4 regions of the Pseudomonas hefeiensis genome follow, and region 4 is predicted to be linked to each of the others. Evidence: predicted binding sites of a transcription regulator. Region 4 holds the regulator's gene; each other region holds the start of a gene.

Region 1 (7,618 bases), 2.4 Mb from region 4:
TCTTGCAAGGCCTTTTGTTCGGCTTCCGGCAGTTTGCGATCAGCGATCTTGTCCAGGCTGGCCTGGACCGATGCGCTGGTGAGCGGTTCAGCGGCTTGCAGTGGGCAGACGGAAAGACTCAAGCCCAGCAGGGCGATGGCGAAAAAGGAGCGCAGGGTAGGCATAGAGACCGGTCGAGCAAGTGAGAGTGGGAGCAGTTTAGAGGAACAAGCCGGGACCCGGGCGACTTCCTTCGGGGAATCTGACGCCCACTTTGCCGATCTTGTTCCCGTCCATGACCGCAACGGTCCAGAGGGTGTTGTTCCAATCCACCTGGTCACCGACCACTGGCGCGCCACCGACTTTCTGGGCGATGAAACGGCCCAGGGACATGTCCGGATCGATGCCGTCCAGCTTCAGCCCGTAGAGGGCCGCAACCGCGGCCAGCTGGGCGTCTCCTTCGAGTACGAAGTCACCGAAGAAACGCAGATCCAGGCCCCTTTGCGGTGCCTGGCTGAACAGCTTCCCAAGGGCCGGCAAATTGTGTTCATGGCCGATAACACAGAGCAAATCACCGACTTCCAACACCGTACTACCCGACGGATGGAGCAGTTGCTGGCCACGGAACAGGGCTGCGATCCGTGTGCCGTCGGGCATTTTCAGATCCCGCAGGGGTGAGCCGATGCACCATTTCTCCGCGCCGAGGCGATAAATGAACAGTTCCCACTCGCTGGTGACGTGGACCTCCAGCGCTGCGCGGGAAATCGGCAGGGGTTCTGGCGGGACGGTGACGTGCAACAGTTTGGCGACCCACGGCAGGCTCGTGCCCTGCACCAGCAACGACACCAGCACGATAAAGAACGCCAGGTTGAAGTAGAGCTGGGCGTTGGGCAGGCCGGCCATCAATGGGAACACTGCCAGGATGATCGGCACCGCGCCGCGTAGGCCGACCCAGGAAATGAACACTTTCTCGCGGCCATGGAATGCCTTGAACGGCAACAGCCCCACCATCACCGAGAGAGGGCGTGCAAACAAAATCATCCACAGGGCCAGGCCCAGGGCGGGCAGGGCGATCGGTAGCAGGTCATGGGGCGTGACCAGCAGCCCCAGCACCAGGAACATACCGATTTGCGCCAGCCAGGCCATGCCATCGAGCATGTGCAGGATGCCATGACGGCTGCGCACCGGGCGGTTGCCGATCACCAGGCCGCACAGGTAGACCGCCAGGAAGCCGCTGCCGTGCAGGGCGTTGGTCAGGGCGAACACTGCCAGGCCGCCGCTGATCACGAGGATCGGGTAGAGACCATTGGCCAGGTTGATGCGGTTGACCAGTTGCAGCATCAGCCAGCCACCGCCCAGGCCGATCACCCCGCCAATGCCGAACTCACGTAGCAAGTGCCCCAGCAGGTTCCAATGCAGACCGGTTTCACCGCTGGCAAGCATGCCGATCAGGGTCACGGTCAGGAACACCGCCATGGGGTCGTTACTGCCGGACTCGATCTCCAGCGTCGCGCTGACCCGCTCGTTCAGGCCCTTGCCGCCCAACAGCGAAAACACTGCCGCGGCATCGGTCGAGCCAACGATGGCACCGATCAGCAGGCCTTGCATCAGGCTCAGATTGAACAGCCACGCCGCCGCCAGGCCGGTCAGCCCGGTGGTGATCAGCACGCCAACGGTGGCCAGCGACAAGGCTGGCCACAACGCCACGCGAAAGCTCGACACCCGCGTGCGCAGGCCACCGTCCAGCAGAATAACGGCCAGCGCTAGGTTGCCGACCAGATAGGCCGTGGCGTAGTTATCGAAAAGAATCCCGGCGCCGTCGACACCGGCGAGCATGCCCACGGCCAGGATGATCACCAGAATCGGGATGCCCAGGCGGGACGAAAGGGAACTGACCAGAATGCTCGCACCCACCAGCAACGCGCCGATCAAGAACAGGCTGTTGATGGTCGTCGCAGTCAAAGGCAGTACTCCGAGCAAGCGTGGGGGGCGGGCGCAAACTGACCATGCAGTCTGCGTGCCAGCGATTCTAACCTGTTGAAATGTGATGCTGTCAAAAAAGGTTGGGGATTGGGGTACAAGCGCGGCAGCAATACCGTGGCGAGGGAGCAAGCACCCTCGCCACAAAAGCTGGAGGGTTGATCGCTCATGGTCTGTGGACGATCAACCGTTACGCGGTTTAAAGGCTGAACCGCCCAACCATGCTGTTCAAGTCCACGGCCAGGCGCGACAGTTCGGCACTGGCGGCGCTGGTCTGGTTGGCGCCAGTGGCCGATTGCACCGACAGGTCGCGGATGTTCACCAGGTTGCGGTCCACTTCACGGGCCACCTGGGCCTGTTCTTCGGCGGCGCTGGCGATCACCAGGTTGCGCTCGTTGATTTCAACGATGGCGGTGTTAATGGTGTCCAGGGACAGGCCGGCACCGCGGGCGATGTTCAGCGTCGACTCGGCACGTTCGGTGCTGTTGCGCATCGAATCCACGGCGTGTTCGGTGCCGCTCTGGATGCTGCCGATCATGCGTTCGATCTCGCTGGTCGACTGCTGGGTGCGATGGGCCAGGGCGCGTACTTCGTCGGCCACCACGGCGAAACCACGACCGGCCTCACCGGCACGGGCCGCTTCGATGGCGGCGTTCAAGGCCAGCAGGTTGGTCTGGTCAGCCAGGCCGCGGATCACGTCCAGCACCTTGCCGATGTCACGGGACTCATTGGCCAGGTCGCCGATCAACGTGGCAGTGCTTTGTACATCGGCGCTCATGCGTTCGATGGCGCTGACGGTTTCCTGCACCAGGTCGCGACCGTCACCCGCAGAGGCGGTGGCGTCTTTCGAGGCTTCGGAGGTGCTGACCGCGTTGCGCGCCACTTCTTCGACCGCGCTGGTCATCTCGTTGACCGCGGTGGCGGCCTGTTCGATTTCATTGTTCTGCTGGGTGAGGCCACGGGCGCTTTCGTCGGTGACGCTGTTGAGCTCTTCGGCGGCGGAGGCCAGTTGGGTGGCCGAGCCGGAGATCCGTTGCAGCGTGTCGCGCAGTTTGTCCTGCATGGTCGACATCGCCCGCAGCAGGCGACCGGCTTCGTCGTTGCCATCCACGGTAATCGGCCGGGTCAGGTTGCCCTTGGCGATTTCTTCGGCGGCGTCCAGGGCGCTGCCGATCGGGCGGGTAATGCTGTTGGTCAGCAACCAGGCGAACAGCAGGGTCAGGCCGGTGGCGATGACCAGTAGCGTGACCACCCAATTGAAGGCCGTTGAATATTGTTGGGTCGCACCCTGATCGAGGGCTTCGGCTTGCTGGTTGTTGATTTCCACCAGGCGATTGATTGCCACGTTGATCGCGTCGGAGTTGCTCAGCAGTTCAGTGTTGAGCAGGGCTCGCAATTCATCGAGCTGATTATTGCGCGAAAGGGTTTTCATCCGCTCTTCGAGCTGACGGTATTGGTTGAGCAACTGAACGTACTGATCGTAGGCGGCTCGTTCTGGCGCAGAGCTTATGAGCTTTTCATAGGTGCTCTGGGCGGCCTGGATCTGCTGGTTGCGTTGCTCGAACAAGCTGAAGGTTTTCTGCTGGATGTCCGGTTCGCGGTTGACCAGCAAGCGATAGGACAGCACGCGCAGGCGCAGGGTCAGCGAGGTGAATTCATCCAGAGCCTTGATGCTGGGCACACTGTTCTGGACGATGCTTTCGCCGGATGCACGGATTTTGCTCATCTGGCTCAGGGCGAACACCCCGAGGGCCAGCATCAGGGCGCCGATCAGGGCAAACCCCAGAAACGCCCGCGGCGCGATATTCATATTACGTAGGGACATGGAAAGTACCGGAAGGGGGCGCGTCCGTGCGGGGGTGGTGACAGGTGTCTCCTGACTTATCGGTCATACGACTAAAGTCTTGAGTCGCTGCGTGCTTTTGTCGCAGGGCAACGCCTGCTGTACGACGAAGGGCGGGAACCAGATCAGCCATTCACAGTCTTTACAGCTCGCCAGCGAAGCACCGCCGCCCCAAGTCGTGGCATTGACGGTGACTTTTCTTTATCGTACGCGCCCCCTTGAAAAAGCCTGGAAATCAATATGTTGGAAACATCCCTCAGCCAACTGGAACAACTGGTCAACGACCTGGTGCAACAGAATCGTCACCTCGCCGGCCTGAATGAAACGCTGAACGCGGAACTTGCCAAGGCCAAGGATGAAAATGAAAGCCTGCAACTGAACCTGATGGAACAGGAAGAACTGCACGGCACTACCGCCGCGCGCATCCAGGCCCTGATCGAGCGCGCCAGCGCCGGGCCTGTCAGCGCATGAAGCACGGCGCCGAAGGGGTGACGGTCGTCTCCATTCTGGGAGAGGACTATTCAATCAAGGCACCGGTCGGGCAGGAGCAAGCCTTGCTGGACGCCGCTTCGATGCTCAAGGCCGCCTTGGCCGACACCAAAAGGAAATACCCGACGCTGATCGGTGATCGCCTGCTGGTGCTGGCGGCCATGAACCTGTGTTCGCAGCAGATGGAAATGCAGAAGCAGCATCAAGCGGAACTCGACCGTTACCAAGAGCAAGTCAGCGCCACGGTCGAGGTCATTGCCAAGACGATTCAGCAGGCTTGAAGGCTAAAGTCTAACGCAGACCCAACTGTGGGAGCGGGCTTGCTCGCGAAGGCGGTGTGTCAATCGCAATTGATTTGTCTGATTCACCGCTTTCGCGAGCAGGCTCGCTCCCACAGTGGATACGTTGTGAACGCAAATGTTGTGTTCACTGAGGATCCCTGTGGGAGCGAGCCTGCTCGCGATTGGGCTTGAGTCGCGCTGCAAGGCTCGGATCAGAACCACTGATCCCGCATCTCCAGGCAGGTATCATCCCGCGCTTCAAGCAGCGCCAGCTCATGCTGACAACCCGGCACTTCCCAGGTCAGGAAATACCGCGCCGCTTGCAGCTTGCCTTTATAGAAGTCGGTGTCCGCCGCGTTCCCCTTGGCCAGGCCTTCCTCGGCCCGAATCGCCTGTTCCAGCCAGCGCCAGCCAATCACCATGTGACCAAACACCTTGAGATAGAGCGCCGAGTTGGCGAGGCTGCTGTTGACCTTGCCTTGAGCCAGGTCCGTCAGCAGGCCGAGGGTGACCGTTTGCAGGCGCGCCACCAGAGCTTCCAGCGGTTGGCGCAACGCCGTCAGTGATTCGTACGCCTGGGCGCGTTCGCTGGTGTCGGCCACCAGGCGGATCAGTTGCTTGAGCCCGGCACCGCCGTTTTGCGCCAGTTTGCGGCCCAGCAGGTCCAGGGACTGGATGCCGTGGGTGCCTTCGTGGATCGGGTTCAAGCGGTTGTCGCGGTAATACTGCTCGACCGGGTATTCGCGGGTGTAGCCGTGGCCGCCCAGAATCTGGATCGCCAGCTCGTTGGCTTTCAGGCAAAACTCCGATGGCCAGGATTTGACAATGGGGGTCAGCAGATCCAGCAACTCATGGGCGCGTCTGCGCTCGGCCTCGCTTTCAAGGGTGGTGGTGTCGTCGAACAGGCGTGCGGCGTACAGACCCAGGTCAAACGAACCTTCGACGTAGGCCTTCTGGGTCAGCAGCATGCGGCGCACATCGGCGTGCTGGATGATTGCCACGGGCGCGGTGGTGGGGTCCTTGCTGTCGGGCACCCGGCCCTGCGGACGTTCGCGGGCGTATTCAAGGGAATACAGGTAGCCGGCGTAACCCAGCATTACCGCACCCATGCCAACGCCGATCCGCGCTTCGTTCATCATCTGGAACATGTAGCTCAGGCCGTGGTGCGGTTTTCCTACCAGGTAACCGACGCATTCGCCGTTGTCGCCGAAATTCAGCGCCGTGGAGGTGGTGCCGCGCCAGCCCATCTTGTGGAACAATCCGGCCAGCAGCACGTCGTTACGCTGGCCGAGGCTGCCGTCGTCGTTGACCAGAAACTTGGGCACGATAAACAGCGAGATGCCCTTAACGCCGGGCGGCGCGTCCGGCAGTTTCGCCAGGACCATGTGTACGATATTTTCCGACAACGGATGATCGCCGCCGGAGATGAAAATCTTGTTGCCCTTGAGCCGATAAGTGCCGTCGGATGCCGGCTCAGCACGGGTACGAATATCCGACAGCGAAGAGCCCGCGTGGGGTTCGGTCAGGGCCATGGTGCCGAAGAAACGGCCATCGATCATCGGTTGCAGAAAGCGTTGTTTCTGCTCTTCGCTGCCGAAACTTTCGATCAGGTTCGCCGCGCCCATGGTCAGGAACGGGTAAGAAGTCGACGCGGCGTTGGCCGATTGGAAATGCGCGAAGCAGGCCTGGGACAGCAGCGTCGGCAATTGCATGCCGCCGGCGTCGAAACTGCGTGCGGCGTTGAGAAAACCGGCCTCCAGGAAGGCATCCACCGCCGGTTTCACTTCCGGGATCAGGATCGCCTGACCGTTCTCGTAGCGCGGTTCGTTTTCATCGTTCTTGCGGTTATGCGGTGCGAAATATTTTTCGGCGATGCTGCGGGCTGTGCCGATGGCCGCGTCGAAGGTCTCGCGATTGTGCTCGGCGAACCGCTCGCGCTGGGTCAAGCCCTCGGCATCAAGGACTTCATACAGCTCGAAAGCCAGATTTCGGGAACTGAGCAACGTCTCGGACATGGCGGCTTACCTTTTTTTGGAATGGGCCGAGTCTAGGCGTGGCAATAGAGGCTGAACAGGATGATTGATTTGGGTGATGGAGGAGAGAGGGCGACGCTAATCAAAATGTGGGAGCGAGGTCTGTGGGAGCAAGGCTTGCCCGCGATGAAAACGCTGCGGTTTCTTGAGGATCGCAGCGCCTGGATCGCGAGCAAGCTTTGCTCCCACAAAGCTCCCCACAGGGGTTCGATTGCCAGGCACCCGGTGTAGGTGCCTGGCTTGCAGCGGTTTAGCCGATAGTCATCAGACTGGCGTTACCACCCGCCGCAGCAGTGTTGACGCTCAAGGCACGCTCGATCACCAAACGTTCCAGCGCAATGTTGGTTTCGCCCTGGGACAAACCATGCACCCCAACGATGGCGCCGGCACGTTTGGCCACTTGCTGGCAAACGCTGCGCAGTTGATCCGAGTCGCCATGATGCAGGACCGCGTCGTATACCACTTCGTCCTTGGCCCAGTCGGAAACCCGCTGGATGCGTGCCTGAATCTCTTTCGGCAAGCGTGCGAACAAAGCCTTGCTGGTGTCGGTTTCCGGCCACACGGCCGAACCGCCTACAGCCAGTACCGCCGCCAGTTGCGTCAGCAGGTCGCCCTCTACGTCCGCCAGGCACAGCACGTGCTCGCGGGGCAGGATGGCGTAGCTGTTGCGTTCGCCGGTCGGACCGGTCAGCTGGCGGGTGATACCGCTTTGCGACTGGGCCGCGAACTGTACGCACAGGGCGCTCAGTTCGGCGAGCTTCTGGCTGTCTGCCCAGGCTTGCAGGGCGGTCAGCGGTTTGCTCATGGCGTCGCGCAACCGCAGGTCTGGCGCGTTGAGGGCGTCGTCACGGACGAACGACTGCTGGATCGCATCGGTAGGACGTGTCGACAGCAGGCGGTACAGGTACAGCGGACCACCGGCCTTGGGACCGGTGCCCGACAAGCCTTCGCCACCGAACGGTTGCACGCCGACCACGGCACCCACGATGTTGCGGTTCACGTAGACGTTACCG
Region 2 (7,618 bases), 3.2 Mb from region 4:
ATGGCGATGCTTCGCCGTATAAGCTGTCCCTGGCGACCCTGTACGACCATCCCCATGGCATCGACCTGGGCGCCCTCAAGCCCAACCTGGCTCCTCGGTTGAAAACCGAAAACCAGCGTGTGCAGGCTGCTCCGGCGGTCATTCTTGCCGACCTCAAGCGCTTCGCCGTGTTGCAAGCGCCACAGGCGGATGAGTTGCTGATGATTGGTCGTCGTCATGTGCGCAGCAATAATTCCTGGATGCACAATTTCCACCGCCTGGTGAAGGGCAAGCCGCGTCATCAATTGCTGATGCACCCGGAGGATCTGAGCAGTCGCGGGTTGAGCGACGGGCAGCGGGTGAGAGTCAGTTCGCGGGTGGGGGTGATCGAAGTCGAGGTGCAAGGCAGTCTGGAGATGATGAAAGGCGTGGTCAGCCTGCCCCACGGCTGGGGCCATGCCCGGCCGGGCGTGCAGATGACCATTGCCAGCGCCCAGCCCGGTTCGAGCGCCAATGACCTGACCGATGACTGTCAGTTGGATGAGTTGTCTGGCAATGCGGCGCTCAATGGGGTTCCGGTGACGGTGGTGGCTGCGTGAATTTGTCTGTCGGGGAGACCGAGCAGCGTGCTCGGCTTTCCGTTACAATGCGCCACCGTGTCGACATCTGAAGTCGCAAAGTTTAAGCCGAGGTGCTCCGTGGATATCATCGAAACGATTAAAGACCAGATTGCCAACAACACCGTCCTGCTTTACATGAAAGGCTCGCCGAATGCGCCGCAGTGCGGCTTCTCGGCCAAGGCTGCTCAGGCTGTGATGGCGTGTGGCGAGAAGTTTGCCTACGTGGACATCCTGCAGAACCCGGAAATCCGCGCCAACCTGCCCAAGTACGCCAACTGGCCAACTTTCCCGCAACTGTGGGTTGCCGGTGAACTGATCGGCGGCAGCGATATCATGACCGAGATGGCGGCCGACGGCTCTTTGCAGACCACGATCAAGGCTGCTGCCGAGAAAGCTGCAGCGAACAAGACAGAAGCCTGATCTCACATCCGTATTCACCACGCAGGTTGTGACTGAATGCGGACACTGTGGGAGCGGGCTTGCTCGCGAAAGCGGTGTGTCAGTCGCTATTGATGTTTCTGATACAACGCTTTCGCGAGCAAGCCCGCTCCCACAGGGGATTTAAGTGAGCCTGGAATCCAGGCACTAAAAAGCCCCGCCTCTCGAAAGAGGGCGGGGCTTTTTAGTGGCTTGCTTTTGGGGACGGTTACTCTTCGCCCATCTGCGATTGCAGGTAGTTCTCAAGACCCACTTTGTCGATCAGACCCAGTTGGGTTTCCAGCCAGTCGATGTGTTCTTCCTCGGACTCGAGGATGTCTTCAAGCAGTTCGCGGCTGCCGAAGTCGCCCACGCTCTCGCAATGGGCGATGGCGACTTTCAGGTCGGCGTGGCCGGCACGCTCGATTGTCAGGTCGCACTCGAGCATTTCCTGAGTGTGTTCGCCGATGTGCAGCTTGCCCAGGTCTTGGACGTTCGGCAGCCCTTCGAGAAACAGGATGCGCTTGATCAGCTTGTCCGCGTGTTTCATCTCGTCGATGGACTCATGGTACTCGTGCTTGCCCAGCTTGTTCAGGCCCCAGTCCTCGTACATGCGCGCATGCAGGAAGTATTGGTTGATCGCGACCAGCTCATTGGCGAGGATTTTGTTGAGATGCTGGATGACTGTAACGTCGCCTTTCATGGTGAGGGCCTGCCCTGTAGTAGCTGTATATAAGGCTGAGTTTGAGCCGCGCACTGGCGAGTGTCAAACCTAAGTTATTGAATAATAAATGAAAATTAATCGGAATAAGAATGTTTGTGTTCCGCGTCTGGAGTCTAAGCGCTTGATTTACAGACATAAAAAAACCGGGCATTGAGCCCGGTTCTTCAAGAAGCTGGATTTAAGCGGCAGTAAATTCTACCGGATAGGGAATCGAGGCCTGGGCCGTTTGCACTTTGGCGAGGGTCTCGCGAACCACTTCCTTGGCAAGGCACGCACATTTGCCGCATTGGCTGGCTACGCCGGTGGCCTGGCGGACTTCGCGGTAGCTGCAGCAGCCTTCATAGATCGCTTCGCGGATTTGTCCGTCGGTGACGCCAGTGCAGAGGCAAACATACATAAGTAAGAACCGTCGCTGGTTGTGACTCAATTGGGATGGATCTTAATGTTAACGAGAATGATTGTCAAAGTGCTTTCTGAAACCCTTGCACCAGAGCTGACGAACGGTTTTTTTATCCAAGGCAAATAGGGAGTATGGGAAGGGAAGGGAATTTTTGGACTCACCGAAAAACCGTTGAAGACAGGCCAAATTCGCAGTGTATGATGGTCGGTCCTTACGAAGCGGGTTCGTGTCACAGGGCTGTCGCCCAAGGGTGGCAGGCTGGCCCGGACCTTGTTTTCACGTTACTACACCAGGAGATATCCAATGAGCGTACTCGTAGGCAAACAAGCCCCTGACTTTACCGTTCCTGCCGTCCTCGGCAATGGCGAAATCGTCGACAGCTTCACCCTGTCCTCGGCCATCAAAGGCAAATACGGCCTGGTGTTCTTCTACCCGCTGGACTTCACCTTCGTCTGCCCATCCGAGCTGATCGCGCTGGATCACCGCATGGACGACTTCAAGGCCCGCAACGTTGAAGTCGTTGCCGTTTCGATCGATTCGCACTTCACCCACAACGCCTGGCGCAACACGCCTATCAACGGTGGTGGTATCGGCCAGGTGAAATACACCATGGCTGCTGACATGAAGCACGAAATCGCCAAGGCCTACGACGTTGAGTCCGAAGGCGGCGTGGCCTTCCGTGGCGCGTTCCTGATTGACGATAAAGGTGTCGTTCGTTCGCAGATCATCAACGACCTGCCGCTGGGCCGTAACATGGAAGAGCTGATCCGTCTGGTCGACGCGCTGCAGTTCCACGAAGAGCACGGCGAAGTTTGCCCGGCCAACTGGAAGAAAGGCGACAAGGGCATGACCGCATCCCCTGAAGGTGTTGCCGCTTATCTGGGCGAGCACAGCGACAAGCTGTAAGCGCAACAGGCATAAAAAAACCGGCCCTCGATGGGCCGGTTTTTTATGGGGAAGGGTTTATCCCAATGGTTGAAAAACACCCGCAACATCTGTGGGAGCAAAGCTTGCTCGCGATACAGGCGCCTGGGTATCTCTGGGACACCGTGCCGTTTCATCGCGGGCGAGCCTTGCTCCCACAGTCTTGATGCTTAGTCAGCACATCAATCGTCGAAATCCTGCCAGCCCCCCATGTCTTTCCACCGATTGACGATGCCGCAGAACAGCTCGGCGGTCTTCTCGGTGTCGTAGCGAGCCGAGTGGGCTTCACGACCATCAAAGTCGATGTCGGCCGCCTGGCAGGCCTTGGCCAATACGGTCTGGCCGTACGCGAGGCCGGCAAGGGTCGCGGTGTCGAAGCTGGAAAACGGATGGAACGGGTTGCGCTTCATGTCCAGGCGCGCAACGGCGGCATTGAGGAAACCCAGATCGAAGCTGCTGTTGTGGCCGACCAGGATCGCCCGTTTGCAACCGTTAGCTTTCAGCGCTTTGCGCACGCCACGAAAAATGTCGGTCAGGGCCGTCTCTTCACTCACTGCCATGCGCAATGGGTGATCAAGCTTGATCCCGGTGAACTCCAGGGCCGCCGCTTCGATGTTGGCGCCTTCGAAAGGTTCGACGCGGAAGAAATAGGTGTGATCGGGGAACACAAAACCTTTTTCGTCCATGCCAATGGTGGTCGCGGCGATCTCCAGCAGCGCATCGGTGGCGGAGTTGAAACCGCCGGTTTCTACGTCGACGACAACCGGCAGATAGCCCCGGAAGCGCGCTGCCATGGGGTGACGGGCACCGCCCGAGCCACCGTTGCCATCCAGCTCATCGTCGAAATGATCTTCACTCACACACTTTCCTCCAGCAGGCGCCAGCGCAGTTTTTCACCGGCGCGCAGCGGGATAACAGTCAGCTCGCCAAAAGGCAGGCTGGCGGGGGCGGTCCACTCGTCGCGAACCAGGGTAATACGATCGGTGTTCACTGGCAGACCGTAGAAACGCGGACCATGCAGGCTGGCGAAGCCTTCGAGTTTGTCCAGCGCATTGCGTTGTTCGAACGCCTCGGCGTACATCTCGATGGCGGCGTAGGCGGTGTAGCAGCCGGCGCAACCACAGGCTGCTTCCTTGGCGTGCCGGGCGTGTGGCGCTGAGTCCGTGCCGAGGAAAAACTTGGCGCTGCCGCTGGTGGCGGCGTCGAGCAAGGCCTCTTGATGGGTGTTGCGCTTGAGGATCGGCAGGCAATAGAAGTGCGGCCGGATCCCGCCCACCAGCATGTGGTTGCGGTTATACAGCAGGTGATGCGCAGTAATGGTTGCGCCAACGTTCGCCGGGGCTTCGTTAACGAACTGCACGGCATCACCGGTGGTGATGTGTTCGAACACCACCTTGAGGGTCGGGAAGCGTTCCACGACACGACGCATGTGCTCATCGATGAAGATTTTTTCGCGATCGAACACGTCGACATCACCGCGAGTGACCTCACCGTGGATCAACAACGGCATGCCGACTTCAGCCATGGCCTCCAGCGCCGGGAAAATCTTGTCGATGCTGGTGACACCGGAATCGGAGTTGGTGGTGGCGCCAGCGGGGTACAGCTTGGCGGCATGGACGAAGCCGCTGGCCTTGGCCTCGCGGATCTCTTCGGGCTGGGTGCGGTCGGTGAGGTACAGCACCATCAGCGGTTCGAAGCGACTGCCAGCCGGGCGTGCGTCGAGGATGCGCTCGCGATAGCCGTTGGCCTCGGTGGCGTTGCGCACTGGCGGAACCAGGTTAGGCATGATGATTGCGCGCCCGAAGGTGCGCGCGACATCGGCGACGGTATGGGTCAACACAGCACCATCGCGAAGATGAATATGCCAGTCGTCGGGACGCAGCAGGGTCAGGCGGTCGGACATTGGGGGGCTTCCAGGCGGGTCAAACTCTGGGGAATGCTACCGGAAAAGACCGATTCAGGCACCCGCTATCAAGTTCTGGCGCAAGTTACCGATAGCTCGTACAGGTGTGCCACGAATCAGTGGGGCGCCCCCGGACAGGCGTCATACGCTCAACGTGTGTCGATCTTCGTATAAAAAGCCATTGGAGCCTCCCGTGCGCCAGCGTTATTTAGCCTTGCTCAGTGTGTTTGCCAGCCTTCCCGCCATGGCGCTCACTTTCCAGACCCGTCTGGAGAGCATTGAGTGGACGGTCGAAGGCGACAAGTTCGAGTGCCGGCTGAGTCAGCCGGTCACCGATTTCGGCAGCGGTGAATTTGTGCGTCAGGCTGGCGAGCAGGCGATTTTCCGGCTCAAGTCCCATAACCCGATGCTCGGTGGCGGTTCGGCAACCTTGCTGGCGGCTGCCGCGCCTTGGCAGCCGGGACGAGGCGATATCAACCTGGGCTCGGTCAGGCTCGGCAGCGGCGATGTATTGTTCAACAGCTCCCAGGTCCAGGCGGGCCGTTTGATCAACGGCCTGATGGAAGGCCGCAGCCCGGTGGTACGGCGTAACACGGGGGACGGGCGGGTTTCGGAAGTTCGGCTGCTGCCTGTGCGCTTCAACAAGGCCTTCAGCGACTACCAGGGTTGTGTGGCGAAACTGTTGCCAAAGAATTTCGAGCAGGTGAAGCATTCGCAGATCGGCTTTCCCGGCGAAGGGATTGAACTCGACGCCCGGGCCAAGGCTCAGTTGCAAGTCATGATCGATTTCATCAAAGCCGACCCGACCGTCAATCATGTCGAACTCGACGGTCACTCCGACAATAGCGGCAACCGTCTGACCAACCGTGAGCTGTCCCGTCGCCGTGCCCTGGCGGTCCAGGACTTCTTCAAGGCCAACGGCTTTCAGGAGTCGCAGATCACCGTGCGGTTCCACGGCGAACGTTACCCCCTGGTGCCCAACACCAGTGCCGCCAACCGGGCCAAGAACCGTCGTGTGGCCGTGCGCCTGGAGCGGGTGGCGGTGCCCGAAGCGCCGGCACCGCAGGCCACACCTACCGCGCCACCCCCTGCCAAGGTTCCGGCGCCGACCGCGACGCCAGCCAAGCCCACTGCAGCCACCACCGCGCGGACATCCTGACCGGTGTGAATCGTCGCGCGCTCGACATAATCTGTCGCTTCGTCGTCATAAGCTGTCGCGCCCCTGTAAATTATCTGCGCTGGACGTTAAACTTCCCGGCTTTCCGTACAACCCGTGGAGTGATGGCATGGCGGACGTAAACAAGGTCGTTCTGGCGTATTCCGGCGGCCTGGACACTTCGGTGATCCTCAAGTGGCTGCAGGACACTTATAACTGCGAAGTGGTGACCTTCACCGCTGACCTGGGGCAGGGCGAAGAAGTCGAGCCTGCACGCGCCAAGGCTCAGGCCATGGGCGTCAAAGAGATCTACATCGATGACCTGCGCGAAGAGTTCGTCCGCGACTTCGTGTTCCCGATGTTCCGTGCCAACACAGTTTACGAAGGCGAGTACCTGCTGGGTACGTCCATCGCCCGTCCGTTGATCGCCAAGCGCCTGATCGAAATCGCCAACGAAACCGGTGCCGACGCCATCTCCCACGGTGCCACCGGCAAGGGCAACGATCAGGTACGTTTCGAGCTCGGTGCCTATGCCCTCAAGCCCGGCGTGAAAGTCATCGCTCCGTGGCGCGAGTGGGACTTGCTGTCTCGTGAAAAGCTGATGGACTACGCCGAGAAGCACGCCATCCCGATCGAGCGCCACGGCAAGAAGAAATCCCCGTACTCGATGGATGCCAACCTGTTGCACATCTCCTATGAAGGCGGCGTGCTGGAAGACACCTGGACCGAGCACGAAGAAGACATGTGGCGCTGGACCGTCTCCCCGGAGAAGGCTCCTGACACCCCGCAATACCTGGAGCTGACCTATCGCAACGGCGATATTGTCGCGCTGGACGGCGTGGAAATGAGCCCGGCCACTGTGCTGGCGACCCTGAACCGTATCGGTGGCGAACACGGCATTGGTCGTCTGGACATCGTCGAGAACCGCTATGTCGGCATGAAGTCCCGCGGCTGCTACGAGACCCCGGGCGGCACCATCATGCTGCGTGCTCACCGCGCGATCGAGTCGATCACCCTGGACCGCGAAGTGGCTCACCTCAAAGATGAGTTGATGCCCAAGTACGCCAGCCTGATCTACACCGGTTACTGGTGGAGCCCGGAACGTCTGATGCTGCAACAGATGATCGACGCCTCCCAAGTCAACGTGAATGGCGTTGTGCGCCTGAAACTGTACAAGGGTAATGTGATCGTCACCGGGCGCAAGTCTGACGACTCACTGTTCGATGCCAACATCGCGACCTTCGAAGAGGACGGTGGCGCTTACAACCAGGCCGATGCCGCCGGCTTCATCAAGCTTAACGCCCTGCGCATGCGCATCGCGGCGAACAAGGGTCGCAAGCTGTTCTGATCCTTGCTGCTCCATGAAAACGGCCTGCCATTGTGCAGGCCATTTTTTTGGGAGTTCCCTTTCTCATGTGCTGCTCATTCGTTGTGGCACTGTCTCTTGACCACTCATCCATCCTGCCTGTCCGATACAACTTCTGCGCTGTCGCGG
Region 3 (7,618 bases), 3.1 Mb from region 4:
GGTTCCTCGGCGTCGAAGCGGCCCGCGGCGAAGACGGCTTAGGCATCACCGTGTCCTACTGGAGCAGCGAAGCAGCGATCCTGGCCTGGAAACAGCACCCCGAACACAGCGCAATCCGCGAACGCGGTCGCTCGACCTGGTACGCCCATTGCCACACGCGGGTGTGCAAGGTCGAACGGGACTATGCCTTCCAACGCCAGCCCTGATGCCAGCCCTGATGCCAGCCTGCACAACCTGCTCGCGAAAGCGGTGGGCCAGCTTGCATCCATGCTGAATGTGCCACCACCATCGCGGGCAAGCCTTGCTCCCACACCGGTTTTTCAGGGTTAACCGATTCGGTATCCACCGCAAATACCCTTGTGGGAGCGGGCTTGCTCGCGAAAGCGGCAGGTCAGCTTGCATCCATGCTGAATGTGCCGCCGTCATCGCGGGCAAGCCTTGCTCCCACATTGGTTTTCAGGGTTAACCAATTCGGTATCCGCCGCAAATCCCTTGTGGGAGCGGGCTTGCTCGCGAAAGCGGTGGGCCAGCTTGCATCCATGCTGAATGTGCCTCCACCATCGCCGGCAAGCCTTGCTCCCACACCGGTTTTTCAGGGTTAACCGATTCGGTATCCACCGCAAATACCCTTGTGGGAGCGGGCTTGCTCGCGAAAGCGGTGGGCCAGCTTGCATCCATGCTGAATGTGCCGCCGTCATCGCGGGCAAGCCTTGCTCCCACACTGGTTTTTCAGGGTTAACCAATTCGGTATCCGCCGCAAATCCCTTGTGGGAGCGGGCTTGCTCGCGAAAGCGGCAGGTCAGCTTGCATCCATGCTGAATGTGCCGCCGTCATCGCGGGCAAGCCTTGCTCCCACATTGGTTTTCAGGGTTAATCAATTCGGTGTTCACCTCAAATCCCCTGTGGGAGCGAGCCTGCTCGCGATAGCGCTCGGTCAGCTTGCATCCTTGTTGAATGTGCCGCCCTCATCGCGGGCAAGCCTTGCTCCCGCAGGGGGTTCTCACCTAATTCATAAGCGGCTTCATAATCGGCGTGGCTTTAGCCTTCCACCAACTGGCGCACTGCAACAATCTCCGGCAGGTCGCTGCGGGCCATGTACACCCGCAACGGTTCGGTGAGGTTGATCCGGTCGTCGATGTTCTGGTCCAGTAGCAACTGGAGGCGCTCGCGACTCAGGGCCATGGTGCCGTCCGCCGCCGCAGCCCAGACAAATTCGCAGGTGGGGATGATGCCGTCGTCGGCCACGTCCATACCAAAGGCATCTTCGCTGAAGCGCACGATGTACTGGCCGGTTTTGCGGTTCAGGCCGACAAAACCCTTGAGCTGGTCGGCGGCCTGGCAGATGAATGTCGAAGTGGTGCGCATGGTAAACCTCATGGATGCGTCCCGCAGGACGTCTGATCGATGGTTTACACGCAAGGCAAGTGGATGCTGTCTTCGGGTTTCCCTCTGCCGGGGAAACTGGTGCGGCCAAGCGTACTGCAAAGCGGCCTGGAAAAGCGTGGGAAAAATCTGCTTTGCGCATTTTTATGTCGGTATAGCGATAGCGCCAGGAACGTTCAGTTGTTAAAAGATAGGTCTTTGCGAAACCCACGAAAGGATCTCGAGCATGCCTGTCACCTTCACCCGTAGCGCCCTGATGCTGAGCCTGCTGCTTGGCTTCGGCCAGACACAGGCCGGCGAAGCCGCGCCCCCCAAGTCCCTGGCGGCCCTTCAGGGCATTCCTCACCCCGCGGTAATCGCCCACCGCGGCGCCTCGTTTGATGCGCCGGAAACCACCGCCGCCGCCTACAAACTGGCCCGCGACCTGGGCGCCGATTACCTGGAGCTGGACCTGCAACGCAGCAAGGACGGCGTACTGTTCGTGCTGCACGACGACAGCCTGCTGCGCACCACGGATGTCGCGACCAAGTTTCCCGAGCGCAAGGACAGCACCGCCAACGAATTCACCATGGCGGAACTCAAAACCCTCGATGCCGGCAGCTGGTTCAACGCCGCCTACCCGGACCGTGCTCGCCCGTCGTTCGTGGGCCTGAAAATTCTGACCCTTGATGAAGTCATCAACATCGCCGAAGGCAACCCGCAGCACAAACCGGGGCTGTACATCGAAACCAAGGAGCCGAAGCTGTTCCCCGGCATCGAGCGCGATCTGAAGGATAAATTGCAGGACCGCGGCTGGTTGAGCCCAGCGGGGTCCAAGCTCGCCAAACGCGCCACCGGAGTAGGTCAGGGCAAAGGTAAAGTGGTCTTGCAAACCTTTGAAAAGAGCAGCCTCGAACTGCTGCAAAAAGAAATGCCGAACGTACCGAAGGTGCTGCTGTTATGGGTGGGCGATGGCTACATCGAGGCCAAGTCGAAGGTGACGTTTGCCGAGTCCGGCGAAACGGACAAGGCGGCCTATTACGCCAAACAGCAGCCCAAGGACAACGCCGAGTTTGAACAATGGGTCCAATTCGCCAAAGCACACGGTGCCATCGGCACCGGGCCGTCCGCCGCGTTGGTTAATGGTGGCAGCCAGAGTTATTCGGACTTGGTGCAGCCGTGGATGAACCAATACACCCATGACCAGGGCCTGTTGGTGCACGTCTACACTGTGGATGAGGCGGCAGACTTCAAGAACGTGATGGATGCCGGCGTGGATGGCATTTTCACCAACCGCACCCGTGAACTGCTCAAGTACCTCAAGCGTCCCGAAACAGGCAGTGTGGCGCAGGTGCTGAAGAACAACGGTTACTGAATTAAGGGTGAATTAAGTTGCCACAGTTAATCTGAACCCACTTAAACAACACACCCCTTAATCACAGCAAGGAAAGACCCCATGAAAACTTTGACTGCCCTGTTCACTGCCGCAGCCCTGACCCTCACCGCTGGCCTGGCCCAGGCTGATGTTCGCATCGACCAAATCCCTCAGTTGGTCAAGGAAGGCAAGATCAAGTCGCTGGAATCGATGAATGAAGAGGCCCTGAAGTTGCACCCGGGCGCCACTATCACCGACACCGACCTGGACAACCACTTCAATGGTTATGAATATGAAGTTGAACTGAGAACTCCCGATGGCAAAGAGTTTGACGTTGACTTCGACGCCACTACCGGCAAAGTCCTGTCGAACAAACAAGACACTTGATTGAACATCAAAAAATAGCCGCGCAACCTTAGGGTTGCGCGGCTTTTTTACGTCTTCGAACAACTAGTACTAACGATGATCAGGCACTCAATCGCGCCGTCACTTCATTCAACTGCCCCGACAAACCGTGCAGGTTCCGGCTCGCGGCTTCGGTGCGCTGCACATTGTCCAGGTTAGTACTGGCGATGCAGGTGATTTCGGTCAGATTGCGCGAGATGTCTTCCGCCACCGAGGTCTGCTCTTCTGCGGCAGTGGCGATCTGACGGTTCATGTCGCGAATCGCTTCCACAGCCTGGGTTATGCGTTCGAGCATTGCACCGGCCTGAGTCACCTGCTCCACGCTTTCTTCACTGCGCGACTGTCCGCTCTCGATGGCCTGGGCCGCGTCCACCGCACCGGTTTGCACGGTCTGGATAATCTGGTTGATCTCGATGATGGACGAGGCGGTGCGCTGGGCCAGACTGCGCACTTCATCGGCAACCACCGCGAAACCGCGTCCGGCCTCGCCAGCCCGGGCCGCTTCGATAGCAGCGTTGAGGGCCAATAGATTGGTCTGTTCGGCGATACCGCGGATCACTTCCAGCACCTTGCCAATGCGCCCACTGTCGGTTTCCAACTGGCGGATGACCGTAGCGGTGTTAGCGATTTCACCGCGCATGCGGGTGATGGTGTGAATGGTCCCTTGCATAACCTTTTCGCCCTGCTGCGCCGAGTGATCGGCGTCATCAGCAGCCCGCGCCGCGTCGGCGGCATGGCGGGCGACTTCCTGGGCGGTGGCGGACATTTCGTTCATCGCCGTCGCCACCTGATCGGTGCGTTCAAATTGCTCGCTGGTGCCCTGGCTCATCAGGCTGGCGATGGCATTAAGCTCGCCGCTGGCACTGTCCAGTTCCGTGGCACTGCGTTGCAGACGCGTGAAGGTTTCGGCGAGGAAGTCGCGCAGGGTATTGGCGGCCAGCGCCAGGTCACCCAATTCGTCCTGCCGGTTGCTGACCACCCGCTCAGCGAAACGGCCGCGACTCAGTTGGGTCACGTATTCGATCAGGTTGCGGATCGGCTGCACCAGGTTGCGATTGACCAGCCACAGGCTGAACAGCCCGATCAGCAGGCCGGAAACCAGCATGACCACGGTGCCCAGCATAATCGTGCGATCGGCACCGGCACTGATCTGCGCCGATTGTTCGCTGGCAAGTTTGCGCAACTCCACCACCAGCGCACTCATTTGCTCACTGGCCGCGCGATCCACACCCTTGACCGCCGCATCACCCGCCGCCGCATCGCCGCCCGCCGTCACAAACGCATCACGGCCCTTCTGGTAGGCCACGCCCAGTTGAAGATGTTCTTCTCGCAGCCCCTCAATCCGAGTCTTGATGGGCGTCGCAACCCCTTCCAGCCCGATCAACTGACCAAGAATGCCCTGGACATCGTGCTGGCGATCCTCGAACTGCTTCCAGTATTTAGCCAGGTCGGCCGGCTGCTTGCCGCGCAACAGAACGTTCTTCCATTCCTGGACCTGCACCTTGAATTGCAGGTTGGCCTCATCGATTAATTGCGACGCACGCAACGGGCCATCGATCAGGTTGCGATAATTCTGGACGCCGTTGGAAAGGAAATGGAAAGACGCCAGGGCAATCAGCAACATCGCCAGCAGGCTGCCACTGAGCAAGGCGAGAATCTGCGCTCTCAGGGATTTTTGTAGAAACATGGAGGGATATCTCTTGGAAAGAAGAAAGAGCCAAGCTCACGGACAACACTTCCCGACCTCCATGTTCGTGGTGTGCAGTGTCGCAACCGAATGCAGGGATATGTCCAAGCCATCGACCCGGCGGGCGCATTCTTGAGCCTTCGCGACGACCGGTAGCAGTCACTTGGTAATTGGATATGTCCTGTCTAGACAAGCCCTTTTGTCGCCACAACGGAACTTAAAAGTCTTTTTGTCATTTCTTCTGCTGTATCCTGCCCAAGCTTTGTAAAAGCGCGGATCTACCAGATCTACCAACAGACTTTGCGAGGAGCGCGATATGCACGAGATTCCTAATCTCCCCTTCCCTAGCCTGCACGAAACTGAGCAGACGACCACGCTACAAGCCGGGGGGCAACCAGACGCCCAGCAACCCGAGCCCAAAGAAGCCACTGAACGCCGCCAGGCCGACAGCGAAGACTGATTCACCCGCACGACCAGACCGTGTGGAAAGCGCTAAGATGCGCTTTCCACACTGCCTGAATCCTGAGCCCCCATGACCGATGACCCTACCTTCAGCGAAGCCCAAGCCAGCGTTCTGATCGGCACCGCCGAAAAGATGGTGGATATCTGGACGCGCCTATCCCCAGAGAAACAAGCCGCGCTGCTGGCACGTTTCGGCACTGAAGAAAACGCCCTCGCCGCATTGGTCACCACGCATCTGGTGGCCGGACAAGACGACAACCCAGCGCCATCGGGCAAATAGTTCTACTTTTCCACGCTTCACGGTCGTGGGCACCGCTATCATAAGCAGCCTATCTATCCTGCTGCTCCGTGGACCCTCTACCCATGTCAGATACCCAGCGCCCCTTGGCGGTCACGCTGCAAGTCGTTTCCATCGTTCTGTTCACTTTCATTGGCTACCTGAATATCGGCATTCCCCTCGCCGTGTTGCCCGGGTTCGTCCACGGCGAACTGGGTTTCGGCGCGGTGATCGCCGGGCTGGTGATCAGCGTCCAGTACCTGGCTACCCTCCTCAGCCGTCCTTATGCCGGACGGATCATCGACAACCTGGGGAGCAAGCGCGCGGTCATGTTCGGCCTCGCGGGTTGCGGGCTGAGCGGTGTGTTCATGCTGGCGTCCGCCTGGACATCAAACCTACCGACGCTGAGCCTCATCAGCCTGCTGATTGGCCGCCTGGTGCTGGGCAGCGCCGAAAGCCTGGTAGGCTCGGGATCGATCGGCTGGGGCATCGGCCGGGTCGGCGCGGCGAATACCGCCAAGGTGATTTCCTGGAACGGCATCGCCAGCTACGGCGCGCTGGCGATTGGCGCGCCGTTGGGGGTGTGGCTGGTGAAAACCTTGGGGCTGTGGAGCATGGGCGTCAGCATTATCTTGCTGGCGTTGCTGGGGCTGGCGCTGGCCTGGCCGAAAACGGCGGCGCCCATTGTCACGGGCGAACGGCTGCCATTCATGCACGTTCTCGGACGAGTCCTGCCCCACGGCTGCGGCCTGGCCCTGGGCTCCATCGGTTTTGGCACCATCGCCACCTTCATCACCCTGTATTACGCCACGCAGCAGTGGGACAACGCGGTGCTGTGCCTGAGCCTGTTCGGCGCCAGCTTCATCGGCGCGCGCTTGCTGTTCGGTAATTTGATCAACCGCCTGGGCGGCTTCCGGGTGGCGATTGCCTGCCTGTCGGTGGAAACCCTGGGCCTGTTGTTGCTGTGGCTGGCACCGGATGCACACTGGGCCTTGGCCGGCGCGGCATTGAGCGGTTTCGGTTTTTCCCTGGTATTCCCGGCGCTGGGGGTGGAAGCGGTCAACCTGGTACCGGCCTCCAGCCGTGGCGCGGCGGTGGGCGCCTATTCGTTGTTCATTGACTTGTCCCTGGGAATTACCGGGCCGTTGGCCGGTGCGATCGCCGCGGGTTTCGGTTTTGCTTCGATCTTTTTGTTCGCCGCGCTGGCGGCCTTGGGCGGGTTGCTGCTGAGTCTCTACCTGTACCGCCAGGCGCCGAAGTATCGCCAGGAACGGGAGAACAACTAGAAGTCCACCTTGCCGCGCCCGGCTTTGATCGAACCGCGCTTGGTCTTGGATTCCAGACGACGTTTCTTCGAGCCCAGGGTCGGTTTGGTCGGACGGCGCTTCTTCTCGACCTTGGTGGCATTAAGGATCAGCTCGGTCAGGCGTTCCAGGGCATCGGCCCGGTTCTGTTCCTGGGTGCGGTATTGCTGGGCCTTGATGATCAACACACCGTCGCTGGTGATGCGACTGTCGCGCAGCGCCAACAACCGCTCCTTGTAGAAATCGGGCAAGGACGAGGCCGCGATGTCAAAGCGCAAGTGCACAGCGCTGGAGACCTTATTGACGTTCTGCCCCCCGGCGCCCTGGGCGCGAATGGCCGTCAGCTCGATCTCGGCGTCCGGGATGTGCACAGTGTTGGAAATTGCCAGCATGGAAAAAGAGGTCCGGTATCAGGAGCCACAGGATACTCGAAACCGCTGGAATGAGGCTTGTGAGAGCCTGACCTGTGGAGAGGTCTGTGGGAGCAAGGCTTGCCCGCGATGCAGTCACCGCGATCTATCGATAAACCGCATTACCGTTCATCGCGGGCAAGCCTTGCTCCCACAGGTTTTATTTCCATAGGTTTTGTTCCCATGGTTTTGTACCTTCCCTGAACAACAAACCCGGCACTTGGCCGGGTTTGTCATATTTGAGGATTACCTACTTCGCAGCAGCCGCCCCAGCCAGTTCATGCCGGGCACTGCGCTTGTTCTTGATCACGTAACACACCCACATGAACACCAGCC
Region 4 (7,618 bases):
CAGCATCACCATCAGGGTCGGCATGATCGCCAGGGTCAGCGGGACCTTGATGACGATTTTCGAGCCCTGGCCCTTGGTCGAGTAGATGTTGATCGAACCGTTGAGCTGAGAAATCTTGGTTTTCACCACGTCCATGCCCACGCCACGGCCCGACACGTCGGAAATCTCGGTCTTGGTCGAGAAGCCCGGCGCAAAGATCAGGTTGTAGCACTCGGAGTCGCTCAGGCGGTCGGCGGCATCCTTGTCCATTACGCCACGCTTCACAGCGATGGCGCGCAGCACATTCGGGTCCATGCCTTTGCCATCGTCGGAGATCGACAGCAGGATGTGGTCGCCCTCCTGCTCGGCGGCCAGTATCACCTTGCCGCTACGGGGCTTGCCTGACTCTTCGCGCTCCTGCGGCGACTCGATGCCATGGTCGACCGCGTTGCGCACCAAGTGGACCAGCGGGTCGGCCAGGGCCTCGACAAGGTTCTTGTCCAGGTCGGTCTCTTCACCCACCAGTTCCAGGTTGATTTCTTTCTTGAGCTGGCGTGCCAGGTCGCGAACCAGGCGCGGGAAGCGCCCGAAGACTTTCTTGATCGGCTGCATCCGGGTCTTCATGACCGCAGTCTGCAAGTCAGCCGTGACCACGTCCAGGTTCGACACGGCCTTGGCCATGGCTTCGTCCTGGCTGTTGAGGCCCAGGCGCACCAGGCGGTTACGCACCAGCACCAGTTCGCCGACCATGTTCATGATCTCGTCCAGGCGAGCGGTGTCGACTCGAACGGTGGTCTCGGCTTCGCTGGCCGGCTTTTCCGCCGGTGCAGCCGCCGGTGCACGGGCTGGCGCCGGTGCGGCGGCAGCGGCGGGTTTGGGTGTCTCGGCTTTCGGTTCCGGCGCCTTGGCAGCGGGCTTGGACACTGCAGTCTGCGCCGGCGCAGCGGCAGTTGCGGCAGGCGCAGCCGTTGAGGCCGTGCCGACTTCGCTGAACTTGCCTTTGCCGTGCAGTTCGTCGAGTAGTGATTCGAATTCGTGATCGCTGATCAGGTCGCTGCCAGCCACTGCGGCGGCGGGCTTGGCCGGGGTCGGCGCCGAAGCGATGGCCGAGTCCAGTGCATCAACGGCAAAGGTGCCCTTGCCATGCAACTGATCGAGTAGGGCTTCGAATTCATCGTCAGTGATATCGGAGTTGTCGCCCGCCGCTTTCGGGGCGACCGGGGTCGCCGCCGGAACGGCCGCATCGGGGGCAAACTGGCCCTTACCGTGAAGCTGATCGAGCAGCGATTCGAACTCGGCGTCGGTAATTTCGTCGCTGGCGGCGGCATCGGTGGCTGGCGCGACCGGGGCAGCAGGCGCGGCCGGAGCCTGGGCTTGGGCCTTGACGGCGTTCAGAGAGTCCAGCAGTTGTTCGAATTCGTTATCAGTGATGTCGCCGGACTCCTCGGCGACCGGCTCCTCAACCACTGCTGCGGCTGCCGGTGCGGCTTCGTCAGCCGACTGCGGCTCGGCCAGGCGCGCCAGAGCGGCGAGCAGCTCAGGCGTAGCAGCGGTGATCGGTGAGCGCTCGCGCACTTCGCTGAACATGCTGTTGACCGCGTCCAGCGCTTCGAGCACCACGTCCATCAATTCCGAGTCAACGCGACGCTCACCCTTGCGCAGGATGTCGAACACGTTCTCGGCAATATGACAGCACTCCACCAGCTCATTGAGCTGGAGGAAGCCGGCGCCTCCTTTTACAGTGTGGAAACCGCGAAAAATTGCATTGAGCAGATCCGCATCATCTGGTCGGCTTTCCAGCTCGACCAATTGCTCGGACAGTTGCTCTAGAATCTCGCCGGCCTCAACCAGGAAATCCTGAAGGATCTCTTCATCGGCGCCGAAGCTCATTAATGGCTGCTCCTAAAACAGGGCTAAAACTCAGAATCCAAGGCTGGACAGCAAATCGTCCACATCGTCCTGACCGGACATAACGTCTTCTCTTTTATCGGCATGAATTTGCGGACCTTCACCCTGAGAGAGATGTTTTTGTGGATCTTTTTCCGCAAGCATCGCTTCACGGTCGTGTTCGATGCCTGCAAAGCGGTCGACCTGGCTGGCCATCAACACCAGTTTGAGCAGATTGCTTTCCACTTCGGTGACCAGTTGGGTCACCCGTTTGATCACCTGGCCGGTCAGGTCTTGATAGTCCTGAGCCAGCAGAATGTCGTTGAGGTTGCTCGCCACGGCGCGGTTCTCGGTGCTACTGCGCGTCAGGAAACCGTCGACCCGACGGGCCAGCTCCCGAAACTCTTCAGCACCGACTTCGCGCCGCATGAAACGGCCCCAGTCGGTGCTCAAGGCCTGGGCTTCATCACTCAGGCCATTGACCAGCGGCGTTGCGCTCTCCACCAGGTCCATGGTGCGGTTGGCCGCGGCCTCGGTCAGCTTGACCACATAACCCAGACGCTCGGTCGCGTCGGTGATCTGCGAGACCTCCTCGGCCTGCGGCATATTCGGATCGATCTGAAAATTGACAATCGCGCTGTGCAGTTCACGCGTGAGCTTGCCCACTTCCTGATACAGACCGCGGTCACGGGTCTGGTTGAGCTCATGGATCATTTGAACCGCATCGCCAAAGCGGCCTTTTTCAAGGCTGTCGACCAGTTCGCGGGCATGTTTTTTCAGGGTCGATTCAAAGTCGCCCATTGAAGATTCGTTATCCATAGCTCCCCCGTGGCGCCGTTAACCGATGCGTTCGAAGATTTTTTCGATCTTCTCTTTCAACGCCTGGGCCGTGAAGGGTTTGACCACGTAGCCGTTCACACCGGCCTGGGCCGCTTCGATGATCTGCTCGCGCTTGGCTTCGGCAGTGACCATCAGCACCGGAAGGTGCTTGAGTTTTTCGTCGGCGCGCACATGGCGCAGCAAGTCGATACCGGTCATGCCGGGCATGTTCCAGTCAGTCACCAGAAAGTCGATGCTTCCGCTGTTGAGAACCGGAATGGCAGTGGTGCCATCGTCGGCCTCGACAGTGTTGGTGAACCCAAGGTCACGCAACAGGTTTTTTATGATCCGCCGCATCGTTGAGAAGTCATCAACGATGAGGATTTTCATGTTCTTGTCCAATTCGACCTCCAAGCAGTCTTAAACGCGCCCAGCACCTGAACGCGCCATTTCAATCAATCCGGCACAACACTCGACAACGGTCTGGAGCACAACGGATGGAGACTGGCGCAGCGCAAGCCATGCCAATCCCGTTCGCAGTGTCCCCACACTGCCTGTCAGCGCGCTCGCCACTCCCCCAAACGCCCCCGCAAACGGGCCGCGCACTGGCTGTGTAACTGGCTGACCCGCGATTCGCTGACCCCCAGGACCTCACCGATTTCCTTGAGGTTCAGCTCTTCGTCGTAGTACAGCGCCAAGACCAGTCGCTCACGCTCCGGCAAATTGGCAATCGCATCCGCCAGCGCGCTCTGGAAACGCTCATCTTCCAGATCACGCGATGGCTCCATGTGAGCACTCGCGCCATCCTCGTGCAGCCCTTCGTGTTCGCCGTCCTGCAACAGGTCGTCGAAACTGAACAGGCGGCTGCCCAAGGTATCGTTCAAAATCCCGTAATAATCATCGAGACTCAATTGGAGTTCGGCCGCAACCTCGTGATCTTTAGCGTCACGCCCGGTTTTAGCTTCAATGGCGCGAATTGCGTCACTGACCATGCGGGTATTGCGATGCACCGAACGCGGCGCCCAATCACCCTTGCGGACTTCATCGAGCATCGCCCCGCGAATGCGGATACCTGCATAGGTCTCGAAACTGGCGCCCTTGCTCGCGTCGTATTTGTTCGACACTTCGAGCAGGCCGATCATGCCCGCCTGGATCAGGTCTTCGACCTGGACACTGGCCGGCAAACGCGCCAGCAAGTGATAGGCGATACGCTTGACCAAAGGCGCGTAACGCTCGATCAGTTCGTATTGGGCGTCCCGTGCCGATTTCTTGTAGAGATGGTTGTAACCGCTGGCTGTCATAACACGGGCCCTGCTGTTTGTTGCACGAGACGCTCGACGAAAAACTCCAGATGCCCGCGCGGGTTGGCCGGCAGCGGCCAGGTATCGACCTTCTGGGCGATTGCCTTGAACGCCAGCGCGCATTTGGAACGTGGAAAGGCTTCATAAACGGCACGTTGCTTCTGGACAGCCTTGCGTACGCTTTCGTCGTAGGGCACAGCGCCGACGTATTGTAGGGCGACATCCAGGAAGCGATCCGTGACCTTCGTCAACTTGGCGAACAGGTTGCGTCCTTCCTGGGGGCTCTGGGCCATGTTGGCCAGGACGCGGAAGCGGTTCATGCCGTAGTCGCGATTCAATAGCTTGATCAGGGCATAGGCGTCGGTGATGGACGTCGGTTCGTCGCAAACCACCAGGAGCACTTCCTGGGCAGCGCGTACGAAACTGACGACCGAATCACCGATACCGGCTGCGGTGTCGATCACCAGCACATCAAGGTTGTCACCGATGTCGCTGAAGGCCTGGATCAGGCCGGCGTGCTGGGCCGGGGTCAGGTGAACCATGCTCTGGGTACCGGACGCCGCGGGCACGATGCGGATTCCGCCCGGCCCCTGCAGCAGCACGTCGCGCAGTTCGCAGCGGCCCTCTATCACGTCCGCCAGCGTGCGCTTGGGTGTGAGCCCCAGCAGCACATCGACGTTCGCCAGGCCCAGGTCGGCGTCCAGCAGCATGACCCGTCGGCCAAGCTCTGCCAGAGCCAGGGACAAGTTCACTGACACGTTAGTCTTGCCGACGCCACCTTTGCCGCCGGTCACCGCGATCACCTGTACGGGATGCATGCTGCCCATGTTCGTTCTTTACCTTGTCTTACTTAGACGGAGGCCACATTACTGGCTGCGCGCTCGCATGAAGGAACAATGCATGGCAGACCATCGATGTAGGTACAAAAAATATTCATGATTACCTCAGCCGACCTGCTTGGTCGGGCTGTGGTAGATGTCAGCGAACATATCAGCCATGGCTTCTTCGCTGGGTTCTTCCTGCATTTGCACACTCACGGCACGACTGACCAGTTGATGACGGCGCGGCAGATGCAAATCATCCGGGATCCGCGGCCCGTCGGTCAGGTAGGCCACCGGTAAATCATGACCGATGGCCAGGCTCAACACCTCGCCCAGGCTTGCCGTTTCATCCAGCTTAGTCAGGATGCAGCCGGCCAGCCCGCAGCGTTTGTAGCTGTGGTATGCGGCGGTTAGAACCTGTTTCTGGCTGGTGGTTGCCAACACGAGATAATTTTTTGACCGGATACCGCGCCCGGCCAGGCTTTCGAGCTGCATGCGCAGGGCCGGATCGCTGGCTTGCAGGCCGGCGGTATCAATCAGTACGACGCGCTTGCGCAGCAGTGGTTCCAGCGCCTGGGCCAGGGACTTGGCCCGGATCCACATGGGTCACCGACACATTGAGGATCCGACCCAGGGTCTTGAGTTGTTCCTGGGCACCGATACGGAAGCTGTCCATGCTCACCAGGGCGATGCTCTGAGCGCCGTACTTGAGTACATAACGCGCTGCGAGCTTGGCCAGGGTGGTGGTCTTGCCCATGCCGGCCGGGCCGACCATGGCAATGACTCCACCTTCTTCGAGGGGCTCGACTTCCGGTGTGGCGATCATCCGCGCCAGGTGCGCCAGCAACATGCGCCAGGCCTGGCGAGGTTCTTCGATATCGTTGATCAGCGCCAGCAGGTCGCGGGACAACGGGCCGGACAGACCGATGCGTTGCAGGCGACGCCACAGGGTTAGCCTGGGCCGGACGGTTGCCTTGCAACTGGTTCCAGGCCAGGGAGCCGAGCTGAACTTCCATCAGTTCACGCAGGCTGTTGAGTTCGAAGCGCATTGAGTCCAAGGCACGCGGGTCGACGCCACCGCCTGACGCTACCTGGGTCGGTGCCGGACGACGCGGCTCGGCCTTGGCCTGCTCGACCAGCGGCTCGGCAGCGGTCAACGGCAGTCCGGCGGTCAGTGGCTGGCCGGCGAACAATTGACGATTGGTGCCCGCGCTGGCTTCGCCGTCGCTGCTGCGCAAGCTCAATTCGGCCTGGGCACTGGCGATGCGCGACTGGGTCTTGCGCAGCTCATCCTCAAGTTCCATGTTGGGAACACGTGGGGCCAGCGCCGACAATTTGTAATCCAGAGCCGCCGTCAGCTCGACACCGCCGGCGATCCGGCGGTTGCCGATGATGGCTGCTTCAGCACCCAGCTCGTCACGAACCAGCTTCATGGCCTGACGCATATCGGCGGCGAAAAAACGCTTCACTTGCATAAACCACTACCTCAGCCGTTGGGCCCTACTGTCGCAACGATGGTCACTTGCTTGTTGTCCGGTATTTCCTGGTACGCCAGCACATGCAGCCCCGGGACCGCGAGGCGCCCGAATCGCGAAAGCATCGCGCGAATCGGACCGGCCACCAGCAGGATCACCGGTTGGCCTTGCATCTCCTGCCGCTGGGCTGCATCGATCAACGAACGCTGCAGCTTCTCGGCCATGCTTGGCTCCAGCAGAACGCCCTCTTCCGAGCCTTGTCCTGCCTTCTGCAGACTATTGAGCAATATCTGTTCCAACCTTGGCTCCAGCGTGATCACAGGCAGCTCGGACTCAGTACCTACAATGCTTTGGACGATTGCGCGGGATACGCCAACCCGCACCGCAGCGACCAGAGCGGCGGTATCTTGACTCTTAGAAGCGTTGTTGGCGATAGCCTCGGCAATGCTGCGAATGTCGCGCACCGGCACCTGCTCGGCCAACAGCGCCTGCAACACCTTGAGCAATTGCGACAACGAAACCACGCCGGGCACCAACTCTTCGGCCAGTTTGGGCGAGCCTTTGGCCAGTACTTGCAGCAATTGCTGGACTTCTTCGTGGCCGATCAGCTCGCTGGAGTGCTTGTACAGAATCTGGTTCAAGTGGGTGGCGACCACGGTACTGGCATCCACCACGGTATAGCCGAGGGACTGAGCCTGGGCCCGCTGGCTGATTTCGATCCATACCGCTTCCAGGCCAAAAGCCGGATCCTTGGCGGTAATGCCGCTGAGCGAACCGTAGACCTGCCCCGGGTTGATCGCCAGCTCACGGTCCGGGTAGATCTCGGCTTCGGCCAGAATCACGCCCATCAGCGTCAAGCGATAGGCACTTGGCGCCAGATCGAGGTTGTCACGAATATGTACGGTGGGCATCAGAAAGCCCAGATCCTGGGACAGCTTCTTACGCACACCCTTGATCCGGGCGAGCAATTGCCCCCCCTGATTGCGATCCACCAAGGGGATCAGGCGGTAGCCGACTTCCAGGCCGATCATGTCAATGGGCGTCACGTCGTCCCAGCCCAACTCCTTGGTTTCCATGGCGCGAGCCGGCGATGGCAGCAGTTCCTGCTGGCGCTTGACCTCCTGCAGGGCCTGAACCTTTTGCACGTTCTGCTTCTTCCAGAACAGGTAGGCAGCACCCGCCGCCAGGGCGGCCATGCTCAGAAACGAGAAATGGGGCATCCCGGGGACCAGGCCCATCACGGCCATCAGTCCGGCTGCAACGGCCAACGCTTTGGGCGAAGCAAACATCTGCCGGCCGATTTGCTTGCCCATGTCTTCGGAGCCGGACGCACGGG

What was found. Region 4 encodes FliA, which starts transcription of late flagellar genes. Its sites were predicted from a motif close to CTAAAGTTTNNNNNNNNNNNGCCGNTAA; they were not measured.
Region 1: the regulator FliA is predicted to act here: its motif matches at 3,841-3,868, upstream of PSH57_RS02465 (methyl-accepting chemotaxis protein).
Region 2: the regulator FliA is predicted to act here: its motif matches at 5,035-5,062, upstream of PSH57_RS06235 (flagellar protein MotY).
Region 3: the regulator FliA is predicted to act here: its motif matches at 4,939-4,966, upstream of PSH57_RS06475 (methyl-accepting chemotaxis protein).

The regions. Positions count from the first base shown of each region.
Region 1 covers NZ_CP117449.1:568,912-576,529, forward strand. The annotation lists gene mscK (mechanosensitive channel MscK) at 1-164, opposite strand, end outside; gene PSH57_RS02460 (potassium/proton antiporter) at 199-1,941, opposite strand; gene PSH57_RS02465 (methyl-accepting chemotaxis protein) at 2,159-3,784, opposite strand; gene PSH57_RS02470 (hypothetical protein) at 4,043-4,273, shown strand; gene PSH57_RS02475 (cell division protein ZapA) at 4,270-4,572, shown strand; gene PSH57_RS02480 (acyl-CoA dehydrogenase) at 4,785-6,587, opposite strand; gene putA (trifunctional transcriptional regulator/proline dehydrogenase/L-glutamate gamma-semialdehyde dehydrogenase) at 6,856-7,618, opposite strand, start outside.
Region 2 covers NZ_CP117449.1:1,451,464-1,459,081, forward strand. The annotation lists gene PSH57_RS06200 (molybdopterin oxidoreductase family protein) at 1-578, shown strand, start outside; gene grxD (Grx4 family monothiol glutaredoxin) at 678-1,019, shown strand; gene bfr (bacterioferritin) at 1,246-1,719, opposite strand; gene PSH57_RS06215 (bacterioferritin-associated ferredoxin) at 1,919-2,137, opposite strand; gene PSH57_RS06220 (peroxiredoxin) at 2,444-3,046, shown strand; gene rnt (ribonuclease T) at 3,247-3,924, opposite strand; gene pyrC (dihydroorotase) at 3,921-4,967, opposite strand; gene PSH57_RS06235 (flagellar protein MotY) at 5,161-6,126, shown strand; gene PSH57_RS06240 (argininosuccinate synthase) at 6,254-7,471, shown strand; gene PSH57_RS06245 (hypothetical protein) at 7,576-7,618, opposite strand, start outside.
Region 3 covers NZ_CP117449.1:1,499,360-1,506,977, reverse strand. The annotation lists gene PSH57_RS06495 (antibiotic biosynthesis monooxygenase family protein) at 1-206, shown strand, start outside; gene PSH57_RS06490 (DUF2025 family protein) at 1,039-1,365, opposite strand; gene PSH57_RS06485 (glycerophosphodiester phosphodiesterase) at 1,610-2,737, shown strand; gene PSH57_RS06480 (PepSY domain-containing protein) at 2,819-3,124, shown strand; gene PSH57_RS06475 (methyl-accepting chemotaxis protein) at 3,204-4,829, opposite strand; gene PSH57_RS06470 (hypothetical protein) at 5,146-5,289, shown strand; gene PSH57_RS06465 (hypothetical protein) at 5,362-5,571, shown strand; gene PSH57_RS06460 (MFS transporter) at 5,655-6,854, shown strand; gene arfB (alternative ribosome rescue aminoacyl-tRNA hydrolase ArfB) at 6,851-7,264, opposite strand; gene PSH57_RS06450 (amino acid permease) at 7,533-7,618, opposite strand, start outside.
Region 4 covers NZ_CP117449.1:4,631,872-4,639,489, forward strand. The annotation lists gene PSH57_RS20750 (chemotaxis protein CheA) at 1-1,869, opposite strand, end outside; gene PSH57_RS20755 (protein phosphatase CheZ) at 1,900-2,685, opposite strand; gene PSH57_RS20760 (chemotaxis response regulator CheY) at 2,704-3,075, opposite strand; gene fliA (RNA polymerase sigma factor FliA) at 3,243-3,986, opposite strand; gene fleN (flagellar synthesis regulator FleN) at 3,983-4,813, opposite strand; partial or broken gene flhF (flagellar biosynthesis protein FlhF) at 4,931-6,282, opposite strand; gene flhA (flagellar biosynthesis protein FlhA) at 6,294-7,618, opposite strand, start outside.